DNA from 3 places in the Pseudoalteromonas sp. UBA6610 genome. Region 2 is predicted to be linked to each of the others. Evidence: predicted binding sites of a transcription regulator. Region 2 holds the regulator's gene; each other region holds the start of a gene.
What was found. The regulator FliA, encoded in region 2, starts transcription of late flagellar genes. The targets are predictions, from matches to a motif close to CTAAAGNTNNNNNNNNNNNNGCCGATA.

Region 1: B4F91_RS10015 (DUF5610 domain-containing protein) is a predicted target of FliA. The motif match lies at 1,271-1,297, and genes of this name have one in related genera.
Region 3: pomA (flagellar motor protein PomA) is a predicted target of FliA. The motif match lies at 1,774-1,800, and genes of this name have one in related genera.

What each region holds. Positions count from the first base shown of each region.
Region 1 covers NZ_DJHW01000071.1:22,141-25,576, forward strand. The annotation lists gene B4F91_RS10005 (DUF523 domain-containing protein) at 1-53, shown strand, start outside; gene trmA (tRNA (uridine(54)-C5)-methyltransferase TrmA) at 64-1,161, opposite strand; gene B4F91_RS10015 (DUF5610 domain-containing protein) at 1,327-2,466, shown strand; gene murI (glutamate racemase) at 2,532-3,329, shown strand; gene B4F91_RS10025 (RNA recognition motif domain-containing protein) at 3,292-3,436, opposite strand, start outside.
Region 2 covers NZ_DJHW01000061.1:49,228-52,663, reverse strand. The annotation lists gene B4F91_RS08035 (chemotaxis protein CheA) at 1-252, opposite strand, end outside; gene B4F91_RS08030 (protein phosphatase CheZ) at 268-1,035, opposite strand; gene cheY (chemotaxis response regulator CheY) at 1,051-1,434, opposite strand; gene B4F91_RS08020 (RNA polymerase sigma factor FliA) at 1,476-2,210, opposite strand; gene B4F91_RS08015 (MinD/ParA family ATP-binding protein) at 2,213-3,073, opposite strand; partial or broken gene flhF (flagellar biosynthesis protein FlhF) at 3,066-3,436, opposite strand, start outside.
Region 3 covers NZ_DJHW01000023.1:5,333-8,768, reverse strand. The annotation lists gene dxs (1-deoxy-D-xylulose-5-phosphate synthase) at 1-302, opposite strand, end outside; gene ispA ((2E,6E)-farnesyl diphosphate synthase) at 405-1,292, opposite strand; gene B4F91_RS03395 (exodeoxyribonuclease VII small subunit) at 1,295-1,537, opposite strand; gene pomA (flagellar motor protein PomA) at 1,853-2,620, shown strand; gene B4F91_RS03385 (flagellar motor protein MotB) at 2,623-3,436, shown strand, end outside.

The DNA of each region.
Region 1 (3,436 bases), on a different contig from region 2:
AAGTGTTTAGTGAAAATCAAATACCAGCACTTATAAAGGTGCTGGCATTATAATATTAACTCACTATTTTCTTTGTAAGAAAACACCCGATTCTATGTGATGCGTATAAGGGAACTGATCAAATATCGCAAAGCGCTTAACATTATGAGTACGGGTTAAGTGATCTAAATCGCGCTCAAGCGTTTCTGGGTTGCACGATATATAAATAATGTTCTCGTAGTTGGCTACTAAGTCACAGGTAAGGGTATCCATACCTGCGCGTGGAGGGTCGACTAAAATAGTTTGGCAATCGTAACTTTTTAAATCTATCCCCTCTAAACGCGAAAAGGTACGTTCGCCATTCATTGCCTGGGTAAACTCTTCACTCGACATACGAATTATATCTAAGTTATCTACCTTATTTTTAGCAATGTTGTATTGCGCTGAATGCACAGAAGACTTAGATATTTCAGTAGCCAATACGCGATTAAACGAACCCGCCAATGCAATAGAGAAATTACCATTACCACAGTAAAGTTCCAGCAGGTCATTACTCAGTGGTTTACATAAGTCTTGTGCCCACTCCAGCATTTTTATATTCACTTTAGCATTAGGCTGCGTAAAGCTATTTTCTACTTGTTGATAAATAAGCTCCTGGCCGTTTACGGTTAAACGCTCAGTAACAAAATCATTGCCTAGTACTTCTTTTTGTTTGCGCGCACGACCAATAAAGTCAATATTGTATTTGCTGCTCAGTTTTTCTTTCAGGGCTTTTATTTCAGTTAGCCACTGCTCATCGAGTGGTTTGTGATAAAGCAAGCTTACTAAAATCTCGCCACTTAATGACGATAAATAATCGATTTGAAACAGCTTACGACGTAATACTTCACACGACTTTAAATTATCAATCATCACCTGCATAACTTCACCAACTAATGGCGCGGCAGGGTCAAAGGTGTCGACGCGAATTTTTTCTTTCGTGGCCTGATCAAACATAATATGAAATAGATCATCCCCATCGTGCCATACTCTAAATTCAGCACGTTGGCGGTAGTTAATTGGCTCTGAGCTAAACACCTCTAACGCTTGCACACCAAATCGCTTAAATTGCGACGTAATACGCTGCTCTTTTTCATTTAGCTGCGTATCGTACTGTGTGGTATCTATTTTAATCACTGCCATTAATGCTACTACCTTATCTATGAGATCTATTTATCGGCGCTATTGTAGGGAGCGAGCAGTATTTGTCTAGTTTTGCTGATAATAAAGTTGCTGTTTTTTTAAACATGCACTTTAGTTTTGTCACTATTAGCCGATAATAAGCTAAGTACGTAACGGAGGTGGATCATGAAAATCGGTAATTATGGCTATACGCCAAACAACAACGTAAACAAATTCAATAATAAAGAGGCGCTACAGCAGCCAACAATCCAATCTCCGCAAGAAAGTTCATTACAGCGAGGCAGAGAACTTGCTGCAAAAGTGCTTGGCGACAAAATGGCAGAGCAGCTAGGTTTACCTGTTGAGCAAAAACAAGCCGATAAACCTTTATTCGATTTTGATGAAATAGTAAAAAATGTACTCGACTTTGTATCTGGCGCAGTTAATAAAGCCAAAGCCAATGGTGCCGATGACGATAAATTAAAAAATATGTTAGATGATGCGCGCTCAGGTGTTCAAACCGGTATAGACGAAGCGGTTGATGAACTAAAAGGCACCGGTGTATTTAACGAAGAAATGCAAGAGGGCATCGACAAGTCAAAAGAAGGCATTTTTGAGGGGCTTGATGAGTTTGAGCAAACCCTATTTAACCCACAAGCGGCCAGTGTTAGCGTAAGCCAAGCACAATATGTAAGCATGAGCAGCAATGCCGAGTATAAGTTTACAACAGCCGAAGGTGATGAGGTCAGTATTAGCTTTGCTGATGCATATGAGTCTCAAACAGCGAGCGGGTATCAACAAAGCAATAACAGCGAATCGTTTGCCAGCTCGTCGTCGCAATCTCGAGAGCTGTCTTTTTCAATGTCAGTTAATGGTGATTTAAACGAACAAGAGCAAGATGCCATTAATGCCATGATGGAAGAGCTACAAGGTGTAAGTAAAACATTCTTTAGCGGTGATTTGGATGAAGCATTTGAAAAAGCACAAGAGCTGAGCTTAGGCAGTGAGCAACTTGTTGCATTTTCAATGGATCTTCGCCAAACGAAAACAGTCGCTACCGTTAAAAGTTATGAGCAATATCAGCCAAACCCATCAAAAGAGGTAGCCGATGCGATCGCGCCTTTTAATGACGATCTAAAAAATGCATTTGATAAAGCATCGCAACTAGGCCTACAAGATCAGCTTGCCGGTATTATAGAGTGGCTAAACCAAGATCAAGCAGCGGTCGATCAGCTAGTTGATTACACACAGGCAATGTTTGAAAACTTAAACCAATTAAATTCAGCGGGCGATGCACTCGACGCGCTAAAGTCTGAGCAAAGCTAAACTGCTTTCTTTTATAAGTACCTCATGGCAAACTGCCGTTCTCAATAAACAGTAGGAACCAAAGTTTGTCAGCCCACATAATGGTATTTGATTCAGGTATAGGTGGCACCACCGTGCTTGAGCATATTCAAAAGCGTATTCCAGATGCACAGTACAGCTACTTTATGGATAATGCGTTACTCCCTTATGGCGCGCAAACCCAGCAAACTATTATAGGGCGTTTATGCTCACTCATTTATTTTATTGAGCACAACGCGCTTGGTGTCGACCTTATTGTTATAGCCTGCAATACGGCCTCTACATCAGCCTTAAGTGAAGTACGCAAAATTACATCAATACCTATTGTCGGCGTAGTGCCAGCAATAAAGCCTGCTGCTGAAGTAACTCGCACAAAGCACATCGGCTTATTGGCAACCCCCGCCACAGTTGCAAGTCCCTATACTCATACATTAATAAAAGAGCATGCCAGCAACGTAACAGTGAGCTTATATAACAGTGTTGAGCTGGTGGCATTGGCAGAGCAGTTATTTTTCACTCAGCAGCTAGATACACTCAAACTGCACAAAGAGCTTACGCGTTTGCGCATTAACTCAGATATAGATGTACTTGTACTAGGCTGCACACATTTCCCAATTCTTAGCGATGCTATACAAGCGTACTTTAATAACGCAGTGCAATTACTCGATTCAGGCGCGGCCATTGCTAGCAGAGTAAACTACCTACTAGAGCAGCATAACTTTGGAAATAAATTTACAGACAAAAAAAAGCCGCTGCAATATTATGCAACGGCTGATGTTTTGAGTAATAAGCTAGCTATAAAGCACGTTACACTGATTGATCCGTCTCAGTGCGTAAAGAGCTAGAATTATCTTCTTGTTTTTGTTTTGCCTCACGTACTTTTAAAGTACGCTGTTGAAACTCACTATCGTTTAACTTAGCAATTGCATTGTCTGCATCTGCCTGTGCCATT
Region 2 (3,436 bases):
AACAGTTCTAACCCCTTGGCGTAAGAGATCAAATACGTTTTCAGCACCATGACAGGCATCAACAAGCTCAGTCATAGCTAAAAAGCCTGCTCCCCCTTTTACGGTATGAAAGCCCCTAAAAATAGCATTTAGTAACTCAGTATCTTCTGGGTTATTTTCTAGCTCAACTAACTGTTCAGATAAAAGCTCTAGGATTTCTCCAGCCTCTACAAGAAAGTCTTGTAAAATATCTTCATCGACTTCAAAGCTCATGCAGTTACTCTCCTCTTAGAAGCCCAAACTTGATAATAGGTCATCGACCTCGTCTTGGTCAGATACAACATCATTTCGCGACTCTTTATCAATAATAGGGCCTTCAGGACCTGCTAATGTTTGTGCGGCAACCTGTTCTTCTGTTTCTTGTTGTTCTTTACTTTCAGCAATGCTGTCATCTTGTGCAGCAAATGCTGTTAAAAGGTGGATTAAACTTTCTTCTACTTCTCTGACTAATTCAATTACACGGCGGATAACCTGGCCGGTTAAATCTTGAAAATCCTGCGCCATTAGTACATTGGTCATTAAAGTTTGCAACTCATCGGTTTTATGATGAGAGCTGTTCATAAACTTGTCGATGCTGTGGCATAAGGTTTTAAACTCGCCCAGCTCTATCTCACGGTTCATAAGCCTATCCCAAGTAGGCTTAATATGTGCAATTTCATCTGCTAGCTGCTGCGCAATAGGGAGGCTTGCTTCGACCGCATCCATTGTCTTATTAGCTGCATTTTCTGTCATTTCCATGACATAGTTTAAGCGCTTTTTCGCATCCGGAATTGCATCAGTGGTTAAATCGGTTAAACGCGTATCAAGTTCAAAGCTTTTAAGGGCTTCGTGTAATTGGCGTGTTAACTTACCTACTTCAGCAAAAAGCTGCGATTGCTCTTGAGAGGCAGTATCTAAAATTAATTGATCTGCTTTATCTTGCTCACCGTTTTCTAAAAAAACGACGAGCTGACGAGCTTGTTCTAAAGTAATTTGAGGCGCAGCTGGTGCTGACATAAGCCTCTCCTCTCATTAACCTAAGCGTTCAAACACTTTTTCTAATTTAGTTTTCAAAGTACCAGCAGTAAATGGCTTAACAATATAGCCATTAACACCTGCTTGCGCTGCCGCTATTATTTGTTCTTTTTTAGCTTCTGCCGTCACCATTAAAACCGGAATATGTTTTAATTTTTCGTCAGCTCTAATGGCTCTTAGCAAGTCAATACCCTGCATGCCTGGCATGTTCCAATCGGTTACAACAAAGTCAAAAACCTGATTTTGCAACATAGGTAATGCTGTAGAACCATCGTCAGCTTCTTGAACATTCGTGAACCCTAGGTCACGCAACAGATTTTTTATAATACGTCTCATTGTAGAGAAATCATCAACAACAAGAATTTTCATGTTTTTATCCAAAACATCCTCCGGTGAGGTCTTAACCTATAATTTACTTACTACTAGTTTATCCAGTCATTGATTTTTGCTTTGAGCTTAATCATCGCCTGACCATGTATCTGACTTACACGCGATTCACTTACATCGAGTATATGCCCAATTTCTTTTAAATTCATTTCATCGTTGTAATACAAAGAAAGCACCATTGCATCTCGCTCTGGTAAAGACTTTATTGCCTCTAACAATGAATTATTAAACCGTTCATTTTTAACATTATTAAATGGTTTGTCTAGCGCTAAATCTTGACCTGCAGGGCTAATAACATCTTCATCTACCCCTAGGTCTTCTATACCAAGCACTTTACTGGAATTAACATCATTTAAAATATGATGGTATTCTTCTAGCGAAATATCAAGTTTTTCAGCTACTTCAGTATCTTTTGGTTCTCTATTTAAGCTATTTTCTAATTCTGTGATGGTTTCGGCGACTAAACGGCTTTTACGGTGCACCGAACGTGGTGCCCAATCCCCTCTGCGCATTTCATCAAGCATAGCACCGCGAATACGAATACCAGCAAACGTTTCAAAGCTTGCCCCTTTACTGGCGTCAAAGTTTTTTGAGGCCTCGATAAGGCCAATCATTCCCGATTGGATTAAGTCATCAAGCTGAACGCTAGGAGGAAGACGAGCTATTAAATGGCACGCCACTTTTTTGACAAGCGACGCGTGCTTTTCAACAATCACATTTAAATTTTGTGTTGATTGATATCCAATAGCTCTTTTCACCGATGTTGTCATAATCAACCGTTTACTAGCTTCTCAATGAAAAACTCTAAATGTCCTGAAGGTTGATTAGGTATAGGCCATTTTACTGCTTTTGTCGCTAATGTTTTAAACGCAACTGCTGCTGGTGAATTAGGGAAAAGATCGACAATTACTTTTTGTTTACGCGTAGATTTACGCATATTTTCATCATATGGAATAGTCGCAACAAGCTCCATAGACACATCTAAAAAGCGGTCTGTTACTTTTGAGAGCTTTGCAAAAAGCTCTTGGCCCTCGCGCATACTGCGCACCATGTTTGCAACAATTTTAAATTTATAAACGCCATGCTCGCGGCTAAGTACTTTAATAAGCGCGTAGGCATCAGTAATAGAGGTCGGCTCATCACACACCACCACCATGACATCTTGCGCTGCACGAGAAAAACTCAGCACCATGTCAGAAATACCAGCGGCGGTATCTACAATTAAAATATCAAATTCGGTATTAAGCTCACTAAAGGCACGAATTAACCCAGCATGCTCAGATGGGGTTAGCTCCACCATACTTTGCGAGCCTGATGTAGCAGGCACGATTTTAATACCGCCTGGGCCTTCAACTAAAATCTCGTCAAGTTCGCACTCGCCTGAAAGGACATGAGATAAGTTTTTTTCAACACGTAGTCCTAGCATTACATCACAATTAGCTAGGCCTAAATCGGCATCTAATACTAATACACGATTACCCTGCTGCCCTAAAGCAATAGCAGTATTTAAAGAGACGTTGGTTTTACCCACCCCTCCTTTACCGCCGGTGACAGCGATAACTTTTACGCCGTTGTTGTTGTTTTGACTCATTTTGCGCAGGCCGCTTGCTTGATCTAATACTGTGTTAATCATACATCCCTACTGTGCTTGGCGCCACTGCTTGGTGCCTTGAATGTTGTGCTTTTGCTCTTTTTAAATACAATTGCTCAGCTTTTTTTACTAGTTTTTCAGCATTTGCAACGCGAATATCTTCTGGTACGCGCTGACCATTAGTAAGATACCCTATTGGAAGACGATTTTGAATCGCTATACTAATAATCTCACCTAAACTTAATGATTCATCTAACTTAGTGAAAATACAACCGCTTAGCTGAACCTTTTTAAAATGTCTTACGGTTTCTTGCAGTACATTTATTTGTGCTGTGGCACTTAATACTAAATAACTACGTATATCTACTCGCTGGTTGCGCATTAACGTATTTAATTGCTCTGTAA
Region 3 (3,436 bases), on a different contig from region 2:
TTTTGGCGAATTGTATGCATTAAATCGCGTCGTCCCGTTAAAATTTTATGCGGGTACGCTTGATGGCCTACATCCCATACAAGGCGATCTTCTGGTGTGTTATACACATAATGTAGAGCAACGGTAAGTTCAACAGTTCCTAAACCAGACGCTAAATGGCCGCTACTTTGCGAAACAGAGTTGAGTAAATAGTCTCGTAACTCGTTGCTAAACGCAGGGAGTTTATCTTGCGCTATATCGCGTAAGTGGGCTGGTTCGTCAACCAAGTTAAGTAATGGATACTTGCTACTATCAAGTGTCATGGTATTTATTTTATCCTTCGCTAACACCGGTGCTAACTTATTAGTTGTTACCGCTGTTGAGTAATAATGTCAGTGCTAAATGGCAATACGTATATGTAACACTCAATGGTCACGTTTAATCAGGTAGTTTGCCAGCGCCGCTAGAACAGAGGTATCAGCATCTATTTTGTTCAATGCTTGATGCGCTTGCTCTATTAAATTTTGCGCCATTTGCTTGGCACCTTGCATACCTAATAGGGCCGGATAAGTTGCTTTATTAGCAGCTAAATCAGAGCCTTGTGGCTTACCTAAAGTAAATGTGTCACCTTCAACATCTAAAATGTCGTCGTGCACTTGAAATGCCAGCCCTATAGCATACCCAAAAACACGTAAGTTTTCTAAGGTTTGTTTGTCTGCTTTTTCGCTACATAATGCACCCAATGTAATGGCACAGTTGATTAAGGCACCCGTTTTTAATTTATGAATTCGTTCAAGCTGTTGTACTGTAATCACTTTATCTGTGGCGGCAATATCTAGCCCTTGCCCGCCGACCATGCCTTCAAGCCCCGATGCTTTAGCCAGTGCGCTGATCATTTTTACTTGTGTTGATGCGCTGCAGGTAAAATTGTGAGTCGAGATAAGCTCAAAGGCCAATGTTTGTAGTGCATCGCCCGCTAAAATTGCATGCGCATCGTCAAACTCTATATGGCAAGTTGGGCGTCCACGGCGAAGGTCGTCATCATCCATGGCTGGTAAATCATCGTGCACCAATGAGTAGCTATGAATACACTCAATAGCAGCCGCAAGAATATCTAAATCTTGCTTATTAGCTCCGAGCATTTCACCACTTGCGTAGACTAAAAAGGGGCGTAAACGCTTGCCACCGTTAAATAAGCCGTACTGCGTAGCTTCTTTTACTGTGTGTGCGGTATCAAGGGGTTGATCAAAGTACTGTTGCAGGGTCTTTACGACATCTTGTTGAGCACATTCTATTTTTTCTTGTATGCTCACGGTTATTCCATATCGTTGTTAAATGAAGTAAGCGCTGCTTTTTCGTCATTACCCATCAAAATAGACACTTTTTGTTCTGCTTGTTGTAACTTACCCGTTGAGGCGTTAGCTAAGGCTATACCACGCTCAAATTGCTTTAACGACTGCTCAAGCGATAAATCACCTTGTTCCATTTCACCGACAATGGTTGATAGTTCTTCGAGTGCTTGTTCAAAACTTAGGTTTTCAGGTTTTTTAGTCGCCATGTTTAATTTCAGCCAGCATGATAAATTTAGGAGCCAATTTTAGGGGGAATGCTAAACTAGGTCAAAGGATGATCGTTGTTTTTTGAGTTATATCAGTTTAAATCGCATTTTTACCATGTATAAGATGCGTATTAGTGCTCACTGTGTACAATAAAATTAATCAGTCGCTAGGCGAGTAGGGTATCTTGATCTAAAATTAGGCCAAACACAGTGTTTTACACTTTTTTCAAAAATGGCTTAAGTATTTCAGTATCTTGCCGATAAGCAGTTAATAATAAAAGTTTGAATAACAAAGTATAATACTTTGGAGGAAATGTGGATTTAGCAACCATAATTGGGATCCTTGGCGCAATTGGTTTAATTGTCATGTCCATGTTTATGAGTAGTAGCGGTGAAATGGGGATGTTTGCCGATGCGCCTTCTAGTGTAATTGTATTTGGTGGCTCACTATTTATTGTGTTATCAAACTTTACCTTGTCGCAGTTTTTGGGCATAGGTAAGGTTGTTGGTAAAGCATTTATGTTTAAAATCGAATCGCCAGAAGAGCTGATTGAAAAAGCAGTTGAACTTGCTGATTCAGCCCGTAAAGGGGGGTTTTTAGCCCTCGAAGAAGCCGAAATACCAAACCCTTTTATGCGCAAAGGTGTAGATATGCTCGTTGATGGCCACGATGCTGATGTAGTTCGTGCCACGCTTCAAAAAGACATTTCTTTAACCACAACTCGTCACGAACTGGGCGCTGGTTTATTTAAGTCACTTGCCGATATAGCCCCAGCAATGGGTATGATAGGAACGTTAATAGGCTTAGTTGCTATGTTATCTAACATGGATGACCCTAAAGCCATTGGCCCCGCGATGGCGGTGGCATTATTAACTACTTTATATGGTGCATTTTTAGCAAATGTAGTGGCTATTCCTATTCAGGTAAAACTGGAGCTTCGTAAAGACGAAGAAGCCATGAATCAGCGTCTAATACTGGATGCTATTTTAGGTATTCAAGATGGCCAAAACCCGAAAGTAATTGAAGGTATATTGAAAAACTACCTTGCTGAGTCTAAGCGCAAAGTAGATACCGAGGAGTAACCATGTCTGATCAAGAGTGCAAATGCCCACCACCAGGTCTGCCTGCTTGGATGGGAACATTTGCCGACTTAATGTCGCTTTTAATGTGCTTTTTTGTACTTTTGCTCGCGTTTTCAGAAATGGATGTACTTAAATTTAAGCAAATAGCAGGCTCGATGAAGTTTGCATTTGGTGTGCAAAACAAAATAGAAGTAAAAGATATCCCTAAAGGGACCTCGGTTATTGCTATGGAATTTACCCCTGGTAAGCCTGAACCTACCCCGATAGAAACCATTCAGCAACAAACCGTTGAAATGACCCAGCAAATGTTAGAATTTCAAGCGGGTGATGAAAGCTCTGCTGGTGGTAGACAAGAGCAACGTGGCGATAAACGTGGTGGCGAGTCACGTAGTACATCGCAGCAGCAATCTTCAGAGCAAGCAACTTCAGCCGCCGATCAAGAACAAACTAACGAGTTAGTGAAAAAAATAGCGCAACAGCTCGAAAAACAAATTATCGATGGTGCAATCGAGCTTGAATCTTTAGGGCAGCAAATCATTATTCGTATCCGTGAAAATGGCTCATTTCCCTCTGGCAGTGCTTTTTTACAACCTAAGTTTAAGCCCATAATTCAAGATATTGGTGAGTTATTAAAAGATGTACCTGGAGAAATTACGGTATCGGGTCACACCGATGATTTTCAGGTTTCTAACGAGTTATATATTAATAACTGGGACTTATCGTCAAAGCGTGCTGTAGCAGTCGCAAGCGAATTACAAACGGTACAAGGGTTTGATAAAAACCGCATGATGGTAGTAGGGCGGGCTGATACTCGTC